Regions from separate parts of the Methylocystis sp. S23 genome, predicted to be linked through region 2. Evidence: riboswitches for the same ligand, from Rfam matches in the RefSeq annotation. Region 2 holds a riboswitch; the other holds the start of a gene.
The links. A riboswitch is a leader RNA that binds a small molecule or an ion and turns the genes downstream of it on or off. The one in region 2 is predicted to bind fluoride.
Positions count from the first base shown of each region.

Region 1: another riboswitch for fluoride. It lies ahead of ACV7JP_RS00940 (efflux transporter outer membrane subunit); the one in region 2 lies ahead of ACV7JP_RS06275 (MFS transporter).

Region 1 covers NZ_CM134185.1:188,946-198,165, reverse strand. Annotated here, with positions in the region: gene ACV7JP_RS00945 (HlyD family efflux transporter periplasmic adaptor subunit) at 1-1,162, opposite strand, end outside; gene ACV7JP_RS00940 (efflux transporter outer membrane subunit) at 1,165-2,751, opposite strand; fluoride riboswitch at 2,775-2,835, opposite strand; gene recQ (DNA helicase RecQ) at 3,094-4,893, opposite strand; gene ACV7JP_RS00930 (zinc-dependent alcohol dehydrogenase) at 5,228-6,397, shown strand; gene ACV7JP_RS00925 (hypothetical protein) at 6,536-6,724, opposite strand; gene recF (DNA replication/repair protein RecF) at 6,728-7,849, opposite strand; gene ACV7JP_RS00915 (DUF3124 domain-containing protein) at 7,866-8,390, opposite strand; gene coaBC (bifunctional phosphopantothenoylcysteine decarboxylase/phosphopantothenate--cysteine ligase CoaBC) at 8,628-9,220, shown strand, end outside.
Region 2 covers NZ_CM134185.1:1,231,093-1,240,312, reverse strand. Annotated here, with positions in the region: gene glgX (glycogen debranching protein GlgX) at 1-1,000, opposite strand, end outside; gene glgA (glycogen synthase GlgA) at 1,239-2,690, opposite strand; gene glgC (glucose-1-phosphate adenylyltransferase) at 2,687-3,949, opposite strand; gene glgB (1,4-alpha-glucan branching protein GlgB) at 3,976-6,183, opposite strand; fluoride riboswitch at 6,366-6,428, shown strand; gene ACV7JP_RS06275 (MFS transporter) at 6,501-8,084, shown strand; gene ACV7JP_RS06270 (cation:proton antiporter) at 8,146-9,220, opposite strand, start outside.

The sequences.
Region 1 (9,220 bases), 1.0 Mb from region 2:
CGCGCGCCTTGGCCTCGGCGAGATCCTTGTCGAACACCTCGGTCGAATATTCGCTTGTCGACGTCTTCACGACGGAGTCGTTCATCGGCTTCGCTTCGGCGCCGACATTGATCGAGGTGACGGTCGAGAGGCCGGGCCGCAGCGGCGTCTTCTTCAGCTCTTCGGGGTCGATCGCGATGCGCACGGGCACGCGCTGCACGATGCGGATGAAATTGCCGGTGGCGTTGTCCGGCGGCAGCGTCGCGAAGACGCTGCCGGAGCCCGGCACGAGACCCTCGACCGCGCCGTGGAAGGTCGCGCTCGATCCGTAAAGATCGACCTTGATGATTGCGGGCTGGCCGGGGCGAATCCGCTCCATGCGGTTTTCCCAGAGATTCGCTTCGACCCATAAGTGATCGAGCGGCACGATGTTCAGGATCTGGTCGCCCGGCCGCACGCGCTGGCCGACCTGCACGCGGCGCTTGGCGACGTAGCCCGTCGCCGGCGCGCGGATGTTCTGGCGCAAATATTCGATATAGGCGTCGTTGAAGCGGGCCTTGGCGAATTCGACGTCGGGATGGTTCATCGGCGTCACGCCGCCGACGCGCGACTCGATCGCGGCGAGCTCGGCGCGCGCCTCGCGCAGATCGGCTTCCTGCGCATTCAGCGTATCCTCGGTGTTTTGCAGCAATTGGCGCGAGGCGGCGCCGCTGGTCGCGGCCTGCCGATAGCGCGCGAGATCGTGCCGCGTGCGCTCGCGGATCGCGATGCGCGACGTGACCTTCTGGCAAATCTGCCGGCGGCCGGCGAAAAGCGCGGCGACATTTCGCACGGCGCGGCCGAGCTCCGCCTCCGCCTGCCCCAGCGCGGCGCGGGCGCGCTGCGCGTCGAGCCGCACGAGCGCGTCGCCCTTCTTCACGAGCTGCGTTTCTTCCGCCAAAACTTGCGCGACGACGCCGGTCGCGTCGGACTGCACGGGAATGACGTTGCCGGTGACGAAGGCGTTGTCGGTCGTCACCCAGTCGCGGTCAAAAGCGACATAGCGGAACGTTTCCGCCAGCGCGCCGACGGCGACGCCGACCGCGAGAAGCTTGAGCAGGAAGTTCCGCCGCGCGCGAATGCTCTTGCGCGAGAGCGTCGGAGTGGCCGCTTTCGGCGCCTCTATTGTCGCTTCGTCGCTCAAGACTAGCCTCCTCCAAGCGATTGGACGGCGTTGACGACCGGGTTGATCGGATCCGTCTCTGGAGCGGGCCTCGGCGCATCGGCCGCGGGACCGGCGTCATAGCCGCCGCCAAGCGCCTGAAAGAGATCGACGGCCGCGATAAGCCTGTCGCCTTCCAGACCGCGCTGGATGAAAATCGCGTCGAGCAGGTCGGCATATTCCTGCACGACTTCGCGGCGGTCCCGCAAGCCGTCGCGCAGACGCGCGCGCGCGAGCTCCAGCTCCGCCTTGCGCGCTTTGATGAAGCGCGACTGGGATTCGAACTCGCTCTTATAGCGTTTGAGATTGGCCAGAGCGTCGGCCGTCTGCTGCGCGGCGGCGAGCAGAGTTTCGTTGTAGACGTCAACCGCCTGGTCATAATCGGCGCGCTGCGCTTCGAGATTGCCGGTGAGCCGGCCGCCCTGGAAAATCGGCAGATGCAGGCCGGGCGCGACATTGTAGACCATGGCGCCGGGATTGAAGAGATAGCCCCCGAGCTTTGAAAATTGCGTCGAGGTGACGGAGGCCTCGAGCCCCGCCGAGACCGAGAGGTCGATCGAGGGCAGGAACATGGTCTTGGCGGCATGAATGCGGTCCGCCCAGGCCTCCGCGCGGCGCAGCGCCGCCATCAGATCGGGGCGATGCGCGAGAAGCTCGATGGGCAAGCGCTTCGGCAAGGCGGGCTGCGCGGGCGCCACGGATTTCTTGCCCGCGAAGAGGCTGCGGGCGTAGTCCGGCCCTTCGCCCATGAGCCGGGCCAGAGCGTTTTCCTGGATGGCGATGGCGGCCGCGAGCGAGGCTTCGCGCCGCGTGGCGGTTTCTTCGTTGGTGCGCGCAATCTGGACGATATCCAGCGCTTCCAGGCCGGTATTGTACCGCGTTTCCGCGAGCGCCCGCAGCTCGCGCCGCAGCTTCGTGAGCTCTTTCGCCAGCTTGAGTTGCTCGGCGAGGATGGAGCCGCGCAGATAGGCCCGCGCGACGCCCGTCGTCAGCAGCAGGCGAGTCTGCTCCAATTCGCCTTCCTGGGCCAGCGCGTCGCCGATCGCCGCGTCGAGCAATGCGCGGTTCTTTCCCCAGAAGTCCAGCTCCCATTTCGCGGAGATGGGATTGAGGAAGGCCGCCGATTTTTCGAGGCCCGCCTGTTTCGGATTGAGTCCCGCCGCGACGCCGTGCTCGGCGTAGCGATACTGCTTGTAGGAGAAGTCGGTCTCGACATAAGGCGTCAGACGCGAGCTCGCAATATCGATCCCGGCCTCGGCCTCTTTCAGCGTGTCGGCGGCCTTTCTGAGGTTCTGATTGTCCTCGAGCGCCTTCTCGACGATTCGGTCGAGCTCCGCGCTATGAAAGGCGCGCCACCATTGCTGGCCGGGCCAGCCTTTTTCGCCGCTGACGCTTCGGACGCCGGAAGCCGCGATGGTGCGGCTCATCGACGGCGCTTCGATGAATTGCGCGCGCTCCTCCTGCGCCGTCGGCATGCAGCCCGAGAGAAAGAGGGAGAAACCCGCTATAGCGGCGCGACGATCGAACCCCTCAAAATCGACATCAGCGCGGAAATGACCGCTACGACGCATACGACTCCCCTTTTTGCGAATCCTCGCGGGCAGGAGTCATCAGCCTCTTCGGCGGTTTCGGGGAACTCCATCCCCCTTTTTCTGTCGGGCAATTTTACCGAAAGCCTATCCCAAGGCAAGGCGTTGTTGGTCAATTGGCCGTCGTCCACAGCTAATCGCGCTTTCCCCCTGGCGCAATCGCAGCGAGCGACGGGAAATCGCGAGAACCAAACGAGGACGCGCGATAAGAACAGGATATTCGCGCCGAGCGGGAGGGCTCACGGCGAGAACGGCGTGGCTTGGGAACGTTGGAGCGCGCGTCAACTTAGCCATCCACGGAGCTCGCGGGGATGAGGGCGCGCTTTATCGGAGCGCTTCTTCCAACGTCTCCAGAAAGGCGTCGCCAAATTGCGCGAGCTTGCGCTCGCCGACGCCATGCACGGAGAGCATCTCGTCCAGTGTCGCGGGACGCTTTTCCGCCATGTCGATCAGCGTGCGGTCGGCGAAGATGACATAGGCGGGCACGCCCTCCTCCTGAGCGAGTTCGCGCCGCTTGCGCTTGAGCGCCGCAAGGATGCGGTCCGTCGCTTCGTCGAGATTGGCCGAGGCCTTCTCTCGCCGCTCGAGGCGCGCCAGCGGATCGCTACGCAGCATGATCGTCTCACGCCCGAAGAGAATGTCTTCACCTTTCGCCGTCAGCGCAAAACCTCCATGTTCGGCGCTCGCTGTCTGCAAGGCGCCGGCGGCGAAGAGCTGGCGCAGGATCGAGGCCCATTCCTGTTTCGAATGTTCCTTGCCGACGCCGAAGGTCTTGATCGCGTCGTGCCCGTGGCGGCGCACCGCGTCGGTCATCTCGCCGCGCAGCACGTCGGCGAGGTAGTTCGCGCCGAAGCGCTGGCCGGTGCGATAGACGGCCGAGAGCGCCTTTTGCGCGGGGATGAGGCCGTCAAAGACCGCGACCTTGCCTTGGCAGACGTCGCAACGCCCGCAGGGCGGCGCCTCCTCGGCGAAATAGGCGAGCAGCGTCTGGCGGCGGCATTGCGGCGTCTCGCAGAGCATGGCGAGCGCCGAGAAGCGGTCATGCTCGACGCGCCGGCGCGCCTCGCTCACCTCCTTGGAGTCGATCTGCCTTCGGCGGAAAGCCATGTCGTCGAGGCCGTACAGCGTCAGCGTGTCGGCGGGCAGCCCGTCGCGTCCGGCGCGGCCGATCTCCTGATAGTAGCTCTCGACGGAGGAGGGCATGTCCGCATGCGCGACAAAGCGCACGTCCGGCTTGTTGACGCCCATGCCGAAGGCGATGGTCGCGACGGCGACGACGCCGTCCTCCCGCAGGAAGCGATCCTGGTTGCGGTTGCGCGTCTCCTGGTCGAGGCCCGCATGGTAGGGCAGCGCATCGCGGCCCTGACCGACGAAATAGGCGGCGAGGTCTTCCGTGCGTTGCCGCGACGAGCAGTAGACGATGCCGCTCTCGCCCTTGTGCCGTTCGAGAAAGCGCGACAATTGCCGGCGCGGCTGATCCTTCAGCGCGAAATTGAGCGCAATGTTCGGCCGGTCGAAACTGTGCAGGAAGAGCTTGGGCGGCGAGGGGAACAGGCGCTTCGCAATGTCCTCGCGCGTCGCGGCGTCCGCGGTGGCGGTGAGGCCGATCACCTGAATATTCCCCAGCGCCTCCGCCGCGCGGCCGATCTCGCGATATTCGGGGCGGAAATCGTGCCCCCATTCCGAAACGCAATGCGCCTCGTCGATGGCGAGGCGACGCGGCCGCGCGCGGCGCAGATCGGCGATGAGGCCGTCCATCATCAGGCGTTCGGGCGAGACATAGAGCAGCCGCAGAGCGCCGTCGCGCATCGCGCGGCGGGCTTCGTCATTCTCCTCTGCGCCGTTCACGGAGTTGAGGGTCGCCGCGGAAACCCCCAAGGCCCGCATCTGCTTCACCTGATCGCGCATCAGCGCGATGAGCGGCGAGACCACGACGGTGAGCGCGCCCTCCATGATGGCGGGGAGCTGGTAGCACATGGATTTGCCGCTGCCCGTCGGCATGATCGCGAGCACCGGCCCGCCGTCGAGCGCGGCCGCGACGATCTCCGCCTGGCCGGGGCGGAAATCGTCATAGCCGAAAACGGATTTGAGCAGCGCGCGGGCTTGCGGGGGAAGGTTGGGCATGGCTGCGCAATAGCACAGGCGAGGGTCGCCGGGCCATGCCTCCGCCCGTCATTGCCAGCCGCAGGCGAAGCAATCCAGAGCCACGCCGCGGTCCTAGATTGCTTCGTCGGCTTCGCCTCTTCGCAATGACGCTCGCGGCCCCGGATTGCCTCGCCCGTCATTGCGAGCGAAGCGAAGCAATCCAGAGCGCCATCGCGGCTCTGGATCGCTTCATCGGCTCCGCCTCCCCGTGACATTCCCTGGAACGATCTCATCCCGCGCAAGTTCAGCACAGAGGCGCGCGCTCGGGCGTGTGGGGCTTTTGCCGCGTCGGACCGAAACGGGAGCATTCCGCATGAAAGCGCTCACCTATAACGGCAAAGGCGACATTCGCTGCGAAAACGTCCCCGATCCGGCGATCGAAGATCCGCGCGACGTGGTGATCAAGGTCACGGCCTGCGCAATTTGCGGCTCCGACCTTCACATTTATGACGGCGTCATTCCGCAGATGCGGCGCGGCGACGTCCTCGGCCACGAAACCATGGGCGAGGTCGTGGAGGTCGGTTCGGCGGTGAAGAAGCTGAAGGTCGGCGACCGCGTCGTCGTGCCCTTCACGATCTCGTGCGGCGAATGCTATTTCTGCCAGCGCGGCTTTTATTCCGCCTGCGAACGCACCAATCCCGACCATGCAAAGGCCGAGACGCTCTGGGGCCATTCGCCCGCGGGGCTCTTCGGCTATTCGCATCTCCTCGGCGGCTATCGCGGCGGACAGGCCGAATATCTGCGCGTGCCCCATGCGGATGTCGGTCCCATCAAGATCCCCGATTCGCTCGCCGACGATCAGGCGCTCTTTCTTTCCGATATTTTCCCGACCGGCTACATGGCCGCGGAGTTCTGCGACATCAAAGGCGGCGAGACCATCGCCATCTGGGGCTGCGGGCCGGTCGGGCAATTCGCGATTCGCAGCGCCTTCTTGCTCGGCGCCGAGCGCGTCATCGCCATCGATCACGTGCCGGAGCGCCTTGCGCTCGCGGAGATGGCGGGCGCGGAGACGCTCGACTTCCACAAGGTCGACGTCTATGAGGCGATCAACAGCATGACGAAGGGGCGCGGCGCCGACGCCTGCATCGACGCGGTCGGGACGGAGCCCGACCCGACGGGAAGCATCGACTCCTTCATCGACCGCGTGAAGGTCGCGGCGTTCCTCGGCACCGACCAGCCGCATGTGCTGCGCCAGGCGGTCCAATGCTGCCGCAATTTCGGAACCGTCTCCATCGTCGGCGTCTATGGCGGCTTTGTCGACAAATTCCCGATGGGCTCGGCCATTAATCGCGGGCTCACCTTCCGCATGGCGCAGACGCCCGTGCAGCGCTATCTGCCGCGCCTGCTCGAGCGCATCGAGAAGGGCGACATCGATCCGTCCTTCGTTGTCACGCATCGCGGCGCGCTGGAGGAGGGGCCGGAGCTTTACAAGACCTTCCGCAACCGCAAGGATGGCTGCGTCAAGGTGATGCTGCAGCCGTGAGGGGCTTTGTCACTCGCCGAACGGCAATCTCGGGCGGCGAGGCGGCCCATACCTCCCCGTAAAGAAGGCCGTCATGGCCGGGCTGGTCCCGGCCATCCATGACGGCGCGCAAGAGCGAAAAGAAAAAACCGTTCCGTTTCACGCGAGCATTTTATGCGCGATCCACCCGATCAGCAGCGCGACGAGCGTGGTGAAGACCGACATGCCGGCCCAGACGGAAAGGCCGGTGATGGGGCCGGCTTCCCTGAAGGTGTTGCGCAGGCTGGCGTTGAGGATGATCCAAGGCGCCGCGACCCCGGCGATGATCGCATACCAGTGCCAGTCCATTCGTCACCTCCGTCTCTCGATGCGCCCCGGCGTCACATGCAGCATTTCCGCGCGGCCTTCCAGCGACGCGAACAGCAGCGGGTCCGCGCCCGTCATCCATATCTGCCCGCCCAACGTTTCAAGTTCTTGAAACAGAGCCTCGCGCCGTTTCGGATCGAAATGCGCGGCGACTTCGTCGAGCAGAAGCAGCGGCGCTTTTCCGGTCATCTCCCCGACAAGGCGGGCGTGGGCGAGCGTCAGCCCCATTAGCAGCGCTTTCTGCTCGCCCGTCGAGCAGTCGCGCGCGGCTTCGTCCTTCGGGCCGTGGCGCACGGCGAGGTCGCTCGTCTGCGGGCCGGCGAGCGTGCGGCCGGCGGCGGCGTCGCGGCGTCGCGTCCGGCTCAGCGTCTCTCGGAAACGCTCCTCCACGGCGAGCGCCGGCGCCTCGGCGAGCATATTCTCGATTTCGCCCTCGATTGAAATCTCCGCCCATGGAAAGACGCTCTCGCTCGCGACGATGAGCGACGCCAGACGAGAGACGGTCTCGCGCCGCGCCGCCGCGACGGCGACGCCAAGCGCCGCGATCTCATGCTCGGCGGCGTCGAGCCAGCGCCGGTCGGAGACGCCCTCCTCGAGGAGGCGGTTGCGGTTGCGTAAAGCGCGCTCGAGCTTGTTGACGCGCGCCCCATGGTCCGCGTCGACTCCAAGCGCGAGGCGGTCGAGAAAGCGGCGGCGATCGCCCGCCGGCCCGTTGAAAAGCCCGTCCATCGCGGGCGTGAGCCACAAGACGCGCAGATGGTCGGCGAAGGCGCGGGCGGAGGCGACCGGCGCGCGCTCGATGCGGAACTGGCGCTCGCCTTCGGGCGTGAGCCCGTGGCCGAGCTGCGCCGTCGCGCCGTCGCTTTCTAGCTCGATGGAAACCGCGAAGCCGCCCGCGCCGTCGCGCCGCGCGCATTCGCCGAGCTCGGCGCGCCGCAAGCCGCGGCCGGGCGAGAAAAGCGAGAGCGCCTCCAGCACATTGGTCTTTCCGGCTCCGTTTTCGCCCGTGAGCGCGACGAGCCGCGCGCCGATCCCGCAACGGGCCGACGCATAGGATCGATAGTCGGAAAGCGACAGGCGCCCCACGAGCGGCGCGGGCTGGCTCATTGCGGCGACAGATAGGTCATTGCGGACGCGAGACCCGCCGACCCGGAGAGAGAAAGCTGTAGCTATGCGTGCCGACAAAGGACGCCATCGCCGCCTCCACAACCGGCTCGTCGGAGCCTGCCGGCATGGACCAGTCGACCGTGAAGCTCGCCCCCACGCCCGCGCGCACGTCGTCCTGGGCGACGGCGATCTGCATCGAGGCGTAGGGTTTCAGATAGACGGGCTCGGACACGTAAGTCTCGACGACCTCGCCCGCGCCGCTGCGATAATCGATCCTGTCGACGGCGAGAACATTCGTCGCCGAGGCGTTGTGGATCGAGAGCGTGCCCGAGAAATTCAGACGGGTGACGCCGCCATGGCCGATGAGCGTCGAATGCAGCGGCACGAAAGTGCGGCCGCGGTCCGCCAGCTTCCGCTCCGGCGCGGCCGTCGCGGCGTCGGGCGGAATATTGACGGCCGGACGCTCCTTGTCGCGGGCGACGGCGGGCCAGCCGGCGGCGAGGAGGAAGCCGAGCGCGAGGAGGCGCGATATCGTCTGCATGTCTTGGGGCCTGCGGCGGGATGACAATCTTCCCCGATCTCTATCAAGCCTCCGCCATCATTGCGAGGAGGCGGAGCCGACGAAATAAACCGGGGATCGACGCGGCTCCGGACGGCTTCGCGTCGCTCGCAATGGCGGGAGGGCCTTCGGACGTTCCGAGGCTCCTCGCCATGGCCGCTTTGGCCTCGCGCCCAAAATCTGTATTCTCCGCGCGCGTCGAGCAGGGGAGCCTTCGGCTTGTCGGGTCAAAACATAGCGCAAAGCCTTGACGATAAGAGCATCCTGCTCATCGTCGGGGGTGGGATCGCGGCCTATAAGTCGCTCGACCTCGTGCGCCGCCTGCGCGAGCGCGGCGCGCGCGTGCGCGTCGTGATGACGGCGGCGGCGAAGGAGTTCGTCACGCCGCTCGCCTTTGTCAGCCTGACGAACGACAAGGTTTATGACGAGCTGTTTTCCGCGACCGACGAGCATGAGATGGGCCATATCCAGCTCTCGCGCGGAGCCGATCTCGTCGTCGTCGCGCCGGCGACGGCGCATCTTCTCGCGCGCGCCGCCCAAGGCTTGTGCGACGACCTCGCGACGACGCTTCTGCTCGCGACGGACAAGCGCGCGCTCTATGCGCCCGCGATGAATCTGCGCATGTGGCTCGCGCCCGCGACCCGGCGCAATGTCGAGGCGCTGAAGCGGGACGGCGCGCTGTTCGTCGGCCCCAATGACGGCGCGATGGCCTGCGGCGAATATGGGCCGGGCCGCATGGCCGAGCCGCAGGAGATCGTCGCGGCGATCGAGCAGGCGCTGAAGGGCGAGACGAGACTGGCGCCGCCGGACGT
Region 2 (9,220 bases):
TCGCGAGATCGAAGCGAAAGCCGTCGACGCCGCCATGGATCGCCCAGGCGCGCAACGCGTCCATGGCGAGGCGCATGACCGGCGCACGGTCGAAGGCGAGAATATTGCCGCAGCCGGCGTCGTTCACATAATGCGCGCGGTCCGCCGCGAGACGGTAATAGCTGGCGTTGTCGAGTCCGCGCAGCGACAGCGTCGGCCCAAGCTCGTCGCTCTCGCCCGTATGATTGAAGACGACGTCGATGATGACTTCGAGGCCCGCGGCGTGAAGCTTCGCGACGGCCTCGCGCACTTCCGTCCAGCCGCCCGGCGCGAGACGCGGATCGGGTGCCATCATGGCGATGGGATTGTAGCCCCAATAATTGGAAAGGCCGAGCGGCGGCAAATGGCGCTCGTCGATCCAGGCGGCGCAGGGCAGGAGCTCCAGCGTCGTGACGCCGAGCTTTGCGAGATGCGCGATCGCCGCCTCATGCGCAAGGCCCGCAAATGTTCCGCGCAGGTTTGACGGGATATCGGGCTGCGTCGCGGTGAAACCCTTGGCGTGCGTCTCATAGATGATCGTCTCGCTCCACACATGATGCGGCCGCGAGGGCGCCGCCGCTTGCGGGCGCGACATCACGCATTTGGCGAGATGCGGCGCGCTGTCTTGCGTCGCGGTTTCGCCGAAGGCGAACATGCTCGCATGCAGGGACAGCGGCCGGTCGAGCGCGAGCGCATAAGGATCGACGAGGAGCTTCGCGCCGTTGAAGCGATGGCCTTCATGCGGCGCGTCGGGGCCGTAGGCGCGGAGGCCGTAAAGCTGGCCTTCTTTCAGCCCTTCAACGCGGCCGTGAAAGACGTCGCCGCTGCGCGCGGGGAGGCGAATGCGCCGCGTTTCGGCGCCGCTGTCATCGAAGAGGCAGAGGTGGATTTCCTCGGCATGTGCGGAGAAGACCGCGACATTGGCGCCCGTGTCGTCGAGCGTGACGCCGAGAGGTTCGGGCGCGCCGGTCGTGACGCGCATCAGGCTCGAGCCTCTCTCCCTCTCCCCGCAAAGGGCGTCGAAAGACGCCCGTCTTTCGACGGGCTTTGCGGGGAGAGGGTTGGGGTGAGGGGCGGAGCGAGCGCAAGAATCTCTGGCGAATATTTCAGTGGCGCTGGAGTTGTCCAAAGATTGCGTGCTGACGCCTTGCCCCTCACCCTGCCCTCTCCCCGCAAGCGGGGAGAGGGGGGCAACGCGCCCCAGGTCGCCAGCCCTGCGCTCACTCCCGCGCCGCCACCGCCTCGCGATAGAGCGCCGCGTAGCGCCGCGCGGGCTGGCGCCAGGAGACGTCGGTCTTCATGCCGTTCAATTGCAATCTGCGCCACGTGTCCTTGTCCCTGAACAGACGCTCGGCCTGGCGCAGCGCGATGGCGAGCGCCTCCGCTGTCGGCGGCGAAAATTGCACGCCCGTCGCGACGCCGGCCTGAATCGCCATTTCATTCGCGTCGATGATCGTATCCTTCAATCCGCCGACGCGCGAGACGATCGGCGCGGCGCCGTAGCACAAGGCGTAAAGCTGCGTGAGGCCGCAAGGCTCGAAGCGCGAGGGGACGAGGAAGGCGTCGGCGCCCGCCTGAATGAGATGCGCCATGTCCTCGCTATAGCCGATAAAGACCGAGACGCGGCCGGGATAGGCGTCCTGAGCGGCGAGGAAGCCTTCCTCGAGATGTCTATCGCCCGCGCCGAGCAATGCAAGCTGCGCATGGCGCGACATGAGCGTGGGCAGATTGGCGAGCAGCATGTCGTGGCCCTTCTGCCAGGACAGGCGGCTCACGACGCCGAGGAGAAAGGCGTCCGGATCGGGATCGAGATGGAAGCGCTTCTGCAATGCGGCGCGATTCCTTCCGCGCGCCGCGAGAGTCGCGGCGTCGTAAGTCGCCTCGATGCGCTTGTCCGTCGCCGGATTCCATACGTCCTCGTCGACGCCGTTGAGAATGCCGCTCACGACACCGGCGCGGGCGCGCAACAGGCCGTCCAGCCCCATCCCGAATTCCGGCGTCTCGATCTCCAGCGCATAGCTCGGCGAGACGGTGGCGATGCGGTCGCAAAGCTGCAGGCCCGCCTTCAGAAAGCCGATGGCGCCGTAATATTCGACGCCCTCCATGACGAAGGATTCGTCCGGCAGGCGCAGCGCGCCCAGAAGCTCTTTCGCATATTGCCCCTGAAAGGCGATGTTGTGGATGGTGAGAACCGTCGCCGGGCGCGGCCTGCCGCTGTAATGGAGATAGACGGGCGCGAGCGCGGCCTGCCAGTCATGCGCGTGCAGCACATGCGGCGTGAAATCCGCGAGCGCGCCCTGGGCCATTTGCGCCGCCGCCCAGGCGAGCGCGGCGAAGCGGAAGGCGTTGTCGGGATAATCGGCCCCGTTCTTGTCCGCATATGGTCCGCCGTCTCGCGCATAGAGATGCGGCGCGACGAGCGAATAGACGATCTTCCCGTCGAGCCGGCCTTCAAGCGCCCAGGCCGGACCGCCGAAGAGATCGTCGAAGGAAAGAACGGTCTCGCCATGGCCCAGCGCCGCGAGCGCGCCGGGATAGCCGGGTATCAGCGTGCGCGTCTCGACGCCTTCGCGCACGAGCGCGGCCGGCAATGCGCCGACGACATCCGCGAGGCCGCCGGTCTTGACGAGCGGGCTCATTTCAGAGGCGACCGCCAGAACGCGCAAATTCATGAAGCGAGCCTGTCGATCATGGGCTGCGTGATGAGGCACACGCCCTGCTCGGTGCGGCGGAAGCGCCGCGCGTCGAGCTCGGGCTCTTCGCCGACGACGAGGCCTTGCGGAATGCGCACGCCGCGATCGACCACGACATTGGTGAGGCGCGCCGAGCGGCCGATATCGACGTAAGGGAGAACGACCGCATTCTCGACCGTGGCGTAGGAATTCACGCGCACGCCGGTGAAGAGCAGCGAGCGCCGCAGCGTCGAGCCGGAAACGATGCAGCCCCCGGAGACGAGCGAGGACAAAGCCTGTCCGCGCCGCCCGACCTGGTCATGCACGAATTTCGCGGGCGGCGTGATTTCGGCGTAAGTCCAGATCGGCCAGTTGCGGTCGTAGAGATCGAGCTGCGGCACGAAATCGGTGAGATCGATGTTCGCCGCCCAATAGGCGTCGACCGTTCCCACGTCGCGCCAATAGGCTTGCTGCTCGCTCGCCGAGCGCACGCAGGAGCGCGAGAAGTGATGGGCGACGGCCTTGCCGTGCCGCACGATATGGGGAATGACGTCCTTGCCGAAATCATGCGTCGAGCTCGGATCGTCGGCGTCGCGGCGCAATTGGTCGTAGAGGAATTTCGCCTCGAAGACATAGATGCCCATGCTGACCAGCGCGCGGTCGGGATGGCCGGGCATGGCGGGCGGATCGGCGGGCTTCTCGATGAAAGAGAGGATGCGGTCGTCATGATCCGCATGCATCACGCCGAAGCCCGACGCCTCCGCTCTCGCGACCTCGAGACAGCCGATGGTGACGTCCGCGCATTGCTCCACATGCTGCTGCAGCATGTGCTCATAGTCCATCTTGTAGACATGGTCGCCGGCGAGCAGGACGATGTATTTCGGGTCGTAGCTCTCGACGATGTCGAGGTTCTGATAAACGGCGTCGGCCGTGCCGAGATACCAGTGATCCTCGGAGACGCGCTGGCTCGCGGGCAGAATATCGAAGCTCTCATTGCGCTCGGTTCGGAAGAAGCTCCAGCCGCGCTGCAAATGCCGGATGAGGCTGTGCGCCTTGTATTGCGTGGCGACGCAGATGCGCCGAATGCCGGAATTGAGCGCGTTCGAAAGCGCGAAGTCGATGATGCGCGACTTGCCGCCGAAATAGACCGCGGGCTTGGCGCGCCGGTCGGTCAATTCCATCAGCCGGGAGCCCCGGCCGCCGGCGAGAACATAGGCCATGGCGTAGCGCGCGAGCGGCGCATTGTCATAGGCGGCCATCGGTCACATCCTGTGCGATTCGAGGATCATTGTAGACCATCGCTTTCGAATTCGAAGAACAAAGTGGCGAGCGGGGGGATTTGAATGTCCGCGCTCGCCGGAAAGCCCGCGCAGCCTTCGGCGCGCGCATGGATCGCGCCGAGATTGCCCTGGCCGGAGCCGCCATAGATCGCGGCGTCGGAATTCAGGATTTCGCGCCAACGCCCCGCGCGCGGAAGGCCCAGCCTGTAATTATGCCGAGGCGCGGGCGTGAAGCTCGAGACGACGAGGATGGGCTTTGCGCGATCCGCGCCGTAGCGCAGAAAGGCGAAGACGGAACTGTCCGCATCGTCCACAACCACCCATTCGAAGCCCTCGCTTTCGCAATCGCGCGCATGCAGCGCCTCACAGCCGCGATAAAGACGATTGAGATCGCGAATGAAGTCGCGCAGGCCGCGATGCGGCGCGTGGTCGAGCAGACCCCATTCGAGTTCGCCGGCATCGTTCCATTCGCTCGTCTGGCCGAATTCCTGGCCCATGAACAAAAGCTTCTTGCCCGGATGTCCCCACATGAAGCCGTAATAGGCGCGCGCGCCGGCGAAGCGCTTCCATTCGTCGCCGGGCATCTTCGCCACGATGGAGCGCTTCCCGTGCACGACCTCGTCATGCGAGAGCGGCAGCACGAAATTCTCCGCGAAGGCGTAGAGAAGGCCGAAGGTCAGCTCGTTATGGCGCCATTTGCGATAGATCGGGTCGGAGGACATGTAGCGCAGCGTGTCGTTCATCCAGCCCATGTTCCATTTGAAGCCGAAGCCGAGCCCGCCGCTGTCGGTCGGCCGCGTCACGCCGGCCCAGGAGGTCGATTCCTCGGCGATGGTCACGGCGCCGGGATGGAGCCCGTAGACAAGCTCGTTGAACCTTTGAAGAAAGCGCACCGCGTCGCGATTGTCGTTGGAGCCGTCGGGATTCGGCGCCCATTCGCCCGCCTTTCGAGAATAGTCGAGATAGAGCATGGAGGCGACGGCGTCGACGCGCAGCCCGTCAATATGGAAGCGGTCGAGCCAATAGAGCGCGCTGGCGATGAGGAAGTTCGCGACCTCGCGGCGCCCGAAATCATAGATCGCGGTGTTCCAGTCGGGATGAAAGCCGCGGCGAGGGTCGGGGTGCTCATAGAGCGGGCCGCCGTCGAATTGGGCGAGGCCGTGTTCGTCGGTCGGGAAATGCGCCGGAACCCAGTCGAGAATGACGCTTAAGCCCGCTTTGTGCGCGCGGTCGACGAGCCGTTTGAAGCCGTCGGCGTCGCCATGCCGCCGAGTCGGCGCGAAAAGGCCGATCGGCTGATAGCCCCAGGAGGCGTCGAGCGGATGCTCGCTGATCGGCAGCAGCTCGATATGGGTGAAGCCCAACTCGGCGACGTAAGGCACGAGCTGGTCGGCGATCTCGTCGTAAGTGAGGAAGCGCCAGCCCTCCGCCTTGCGCCAGGAGGGCAGGTGAACCTCGTAGATCGACATGGGCGCGCGGCGCGGGTCGTATTTCGCGCGCTCGCGCATATGAACGGCGTCGCCCCAATCATAAGGCTCTGGCGACGCGACGACGGAGGCGGTCGAGGGACGAAGCTCCGCTTCGAAGCCGAGCGGATCGGCCTTGAGCGGCAGGAGATTTCCGTGGCGCCCGACGATCTCGTATTTATAGACCGCGCCCGCGCCCGTTCCGGGGATGAAGATTTCCCAGACGCCGCTGTCGACGCGCTTGCGCATCTGCGCGCGGCGCCCGTCCCACTGGTTGAAGTCGCCGACGACGGAGACGCGCCGGGCGTTGGGCGCCCAGACGGCGAAATTCACGCCCTCGACGCCCTCATGCGTCACGACATGCGCGCCGAGCCGCTCATAGAGCTTCTGATGCGCGCCCTCGACGAGGAGATAATCGTCCATCGCGCCGAGGAAGGGCGGAAAGGCGTAAGGGTCGGCGAAGCGCCGCCGCGCCGCGCCGTTCGACGCCGCGAGACGATAGGGCGCGCGGCCCTGGAGCGGGGTCAATCCCTCGAAGAAGCCGTCGGCGTGGACGCGCTCGAGCGTTGCGATCGTCTCGCCCTCCGGCGTCTCGGCGACGACCGTTTCCGCGCCCGGAACGAAGGCGCGGATGACGATTCCTTGCGCCGTCTCATGCAGGCCGAGAAACGCGAAAGGATCGCCATGGCGAGCCGCGACGATTGCCGCGATCTCCTCCGGGCGTCCCCGCCAATGTGCTGTCGTCATGAAGTGTCGCTGGTCCGATGTCGCGCGCGGAGCCGCCTTCTCTCGCGCGAGGCAAGAGCGACGTCACTTATGATGATGGACCGTCCGGTCCTTCCGGAAAAGCCCCTCGTCGCGGCCACATCGCCGCAGCTCCTAAAAAGCGGCGCCCTTGGTTGACAAGCCCCCGCGCCTTTCGTCTAAACTGCCGGGCAGGCGATGGGGTTCGCCTTGTAACCGCCCTCGGGGCCGATGACTCCTGTTGCGATCGCGCGCCTGGAGTCCGCCTTGCCCAAGCTGCTTCCTAAAATTAGCCGCCTCTCAAATCAAAAGGCGCGCCAATGACCGAACGACTGACCGGCTGGCGCTTCCTGCTGCTTCAGGCGGCGCTCGCCGTCGCCAATGTCATCGCCCTCTCCAACGTGCCGGGCTATACGGTGCTCGTGCCTTACGCCGCCGGAAGCCTTCAGGGCGTCAATCCGAGCTTCGGCACCTGGGGCACGACCGATCATATGATGGGCATCGTGCTCGGCCTGCCCTTCGCGCGCTGGCTCTCCGGGCGCTATGGCGAGCGGCGGGTCTATGTCGCCGCCTTCATGTTCTATGCGTTTTTTTCTCTCGCCTGCGCCTGGAGCCAGACGATCTGGTTCTTCGTGCCCATGCGCTTCCTGCTCGGCGTCGCGGGCGGCGTCATCCTGCCGCTCGGCCAGGCGCTGGCGCTAAGCGAAATAGACGAAAAATACCGCAGCTTCGGCGTCGCCTGGTGGGCGGTGCTCAGCATGGCGCCCTTCACGCTCGGCGTGTTCATGGGCGGCTTCTGGGCCGAATATGTGGGCTGGCGGATGCTCTTCTATTCAAACGTCATCCTCGGCCTGCCCATCGCCGGGATCGTCGCCGCGCTGCTTTACGGGCGACCTTTCAAGCGGCGCATCACGCGGTTCGACACGGTCGGATTCGTCCTGATCTCGGTCACGCTGGTCGGGGCGCAGACCATCCTCAACCAGGGCAATGATTTCGACTGGTTCGGCTCGCCTATTCTGGTTTTCATGCTCATCATGGTGCTGATCGCCTTTCCCGCCTTTGTGATCTGGGAATTGGGCGAGCGTCATCCCGTCCTGGACATCCGCCTCTTTCGTCATCGCAATTACGCGGTCGCGACCTTCTGCTCGCTTCTGGGCTTTCTCGTCATACAGGGAACGCTGTCGGTCTTCATCGGCCAGTTGCAGACGCTGCTCGGCTATACGTCTTCGCTCGCGGGCGGCGTCTATCTCATCATGGCGATTGTCGCGGCGCCGCTCGTCTCCATCGTGCATCTTCTCGTGAAGCGGATGGATCCGCGCTATTTCGCGAGCCTGAATTTCATCGGCTTCGCGGTGACGCTCACCTGGCTGGGCCAGTATGACAAGCTCGCGTCCTTCGACGCGATCACGACGCCGATGCTGTTCTTCGGCTTTTTCCTTGCGACATTCTTCGCGCCGCCTGCGGCCATCGCCGTTCAGGGCCTCGCCGGGACGCAGCTCATCCGCGCGGCGGAGGAGCTCGCCATGCTGCGCACCGCCTTCGGCGCCTATGGCATCACCTGGCAGGCGGTGGTGCAGTTCCGGAGCGCGCCGGCGCACCAGCTCGAGATGGCGGATCATTTCGGCGGAAGGTCCTATCCCTCGCTCGACGTGATGGGCCAGCTCTTCAGCAAGCTGCAGGATCTCGGCATGACCGAGAATGTGGCGCGCGCGCAAATGGCGCGGTTGATGCGCCAGCAGGCGCTGCTGCTCGGCCTCGACGACGCCTTCTATTTCGGGGCCGTGGTCTTCCTCCTGCTCGCCGCGGCGGTATGGCTCGCGCGGCCGTCGCCGCCGGCGAAGACGCCGAAACCCAAGCCGACGCTGATCGAGCTCGAAGCCGAGGAGCTGATGGAGCAGCCCTGAGCGCCGCGTTCAATTCGCTGTCCGCGGCGCGCCTTTCCCGGATTGCTCTCGCTCGCAAGGCCTACGAGCGCACGTCGCTCGTCTCCAGCGCTTTCTCCACTTGCGCCGCATGCGCCTGCGGCGTCTCGGCCTCGTCCTTCGGCAGGAGATGGCGCGGCAGGAAATATGTATTGGCGACGAGCGTCGGCGCGACGGCCGTGCCGATAATGGCGGCGACGAGCGTCGAATATTGCGACTGGTCGATAATGCCGTTGGAAAGGCCGAAGAGCGCCGAGATGGTGCCGAAGGTCAGGCCCGACGCCATCAGCAGCGTCGTATACATCGCGTCCTTGTGCGGCGCGTTGAAGCCGCGCGCCACCGGATAGACGCTCGCGACCTTGCTGGCGATCTCGACCAGAAGGAACACGATGACGCCGACGGGCGCCGCGAGCACGGCGGGCAGCGACACGAAATAGCCGGCGCGGATGAAATAGAAGGGCGTGAGCAGGCCGATGGCGATGGTGCGCAGGCGCCGGATCAGCGCGGCGTCGCGGCCCACGCTTCCCGCGAGCGCCATGCCGACGAGATAGGCGGGCAGGACGGCTTCGCTTCCCGCCCAGGTCGCGAGCGCGCCCAGGCCCATGAGCGCGAAGAGCAGGAATTTCGCTTCGAATTCCGAAGGGCGGCCGCCGAATCGCGCAAAGGCGAGCGGCGTGATCTTCGGGAAATAGACGAAGGCCGCGCCGAGCGCGACGGCGAGGAGCAGCGTCTTGAAGGTGAAGGGCGCGAAGACGAGGCCGAGCGTCACCACTGTGCCGAGATCGGTGATGAAACAGGCGGCGAGGATCGTCTTGCCGTAATCCGTGCGGTTGAAGCCATATTCCATCATCACCGTGTAGACGACGGCGACGGAAGTGGCGGCGAGCGCGATGCCGGCGAGGAGCGCGGGCGAGGATTCCCAGCCGAGCAGATAATGCGCCGCCGCCCAGCAGGCGACGGCCGGAATGAGGAAGCTCGCGCCGCCGATCGCGGCGGCTTCCTTCCATTGGCGCTTGAAGACGTCCGGATCGAGCTCGGCGCCGGCGAGGAAGGTGAGGAGAATGGCGCCGATCCCGGCGAGCGTCTTCACCCAGGGCGCCTGGACGTCGAATATCCAG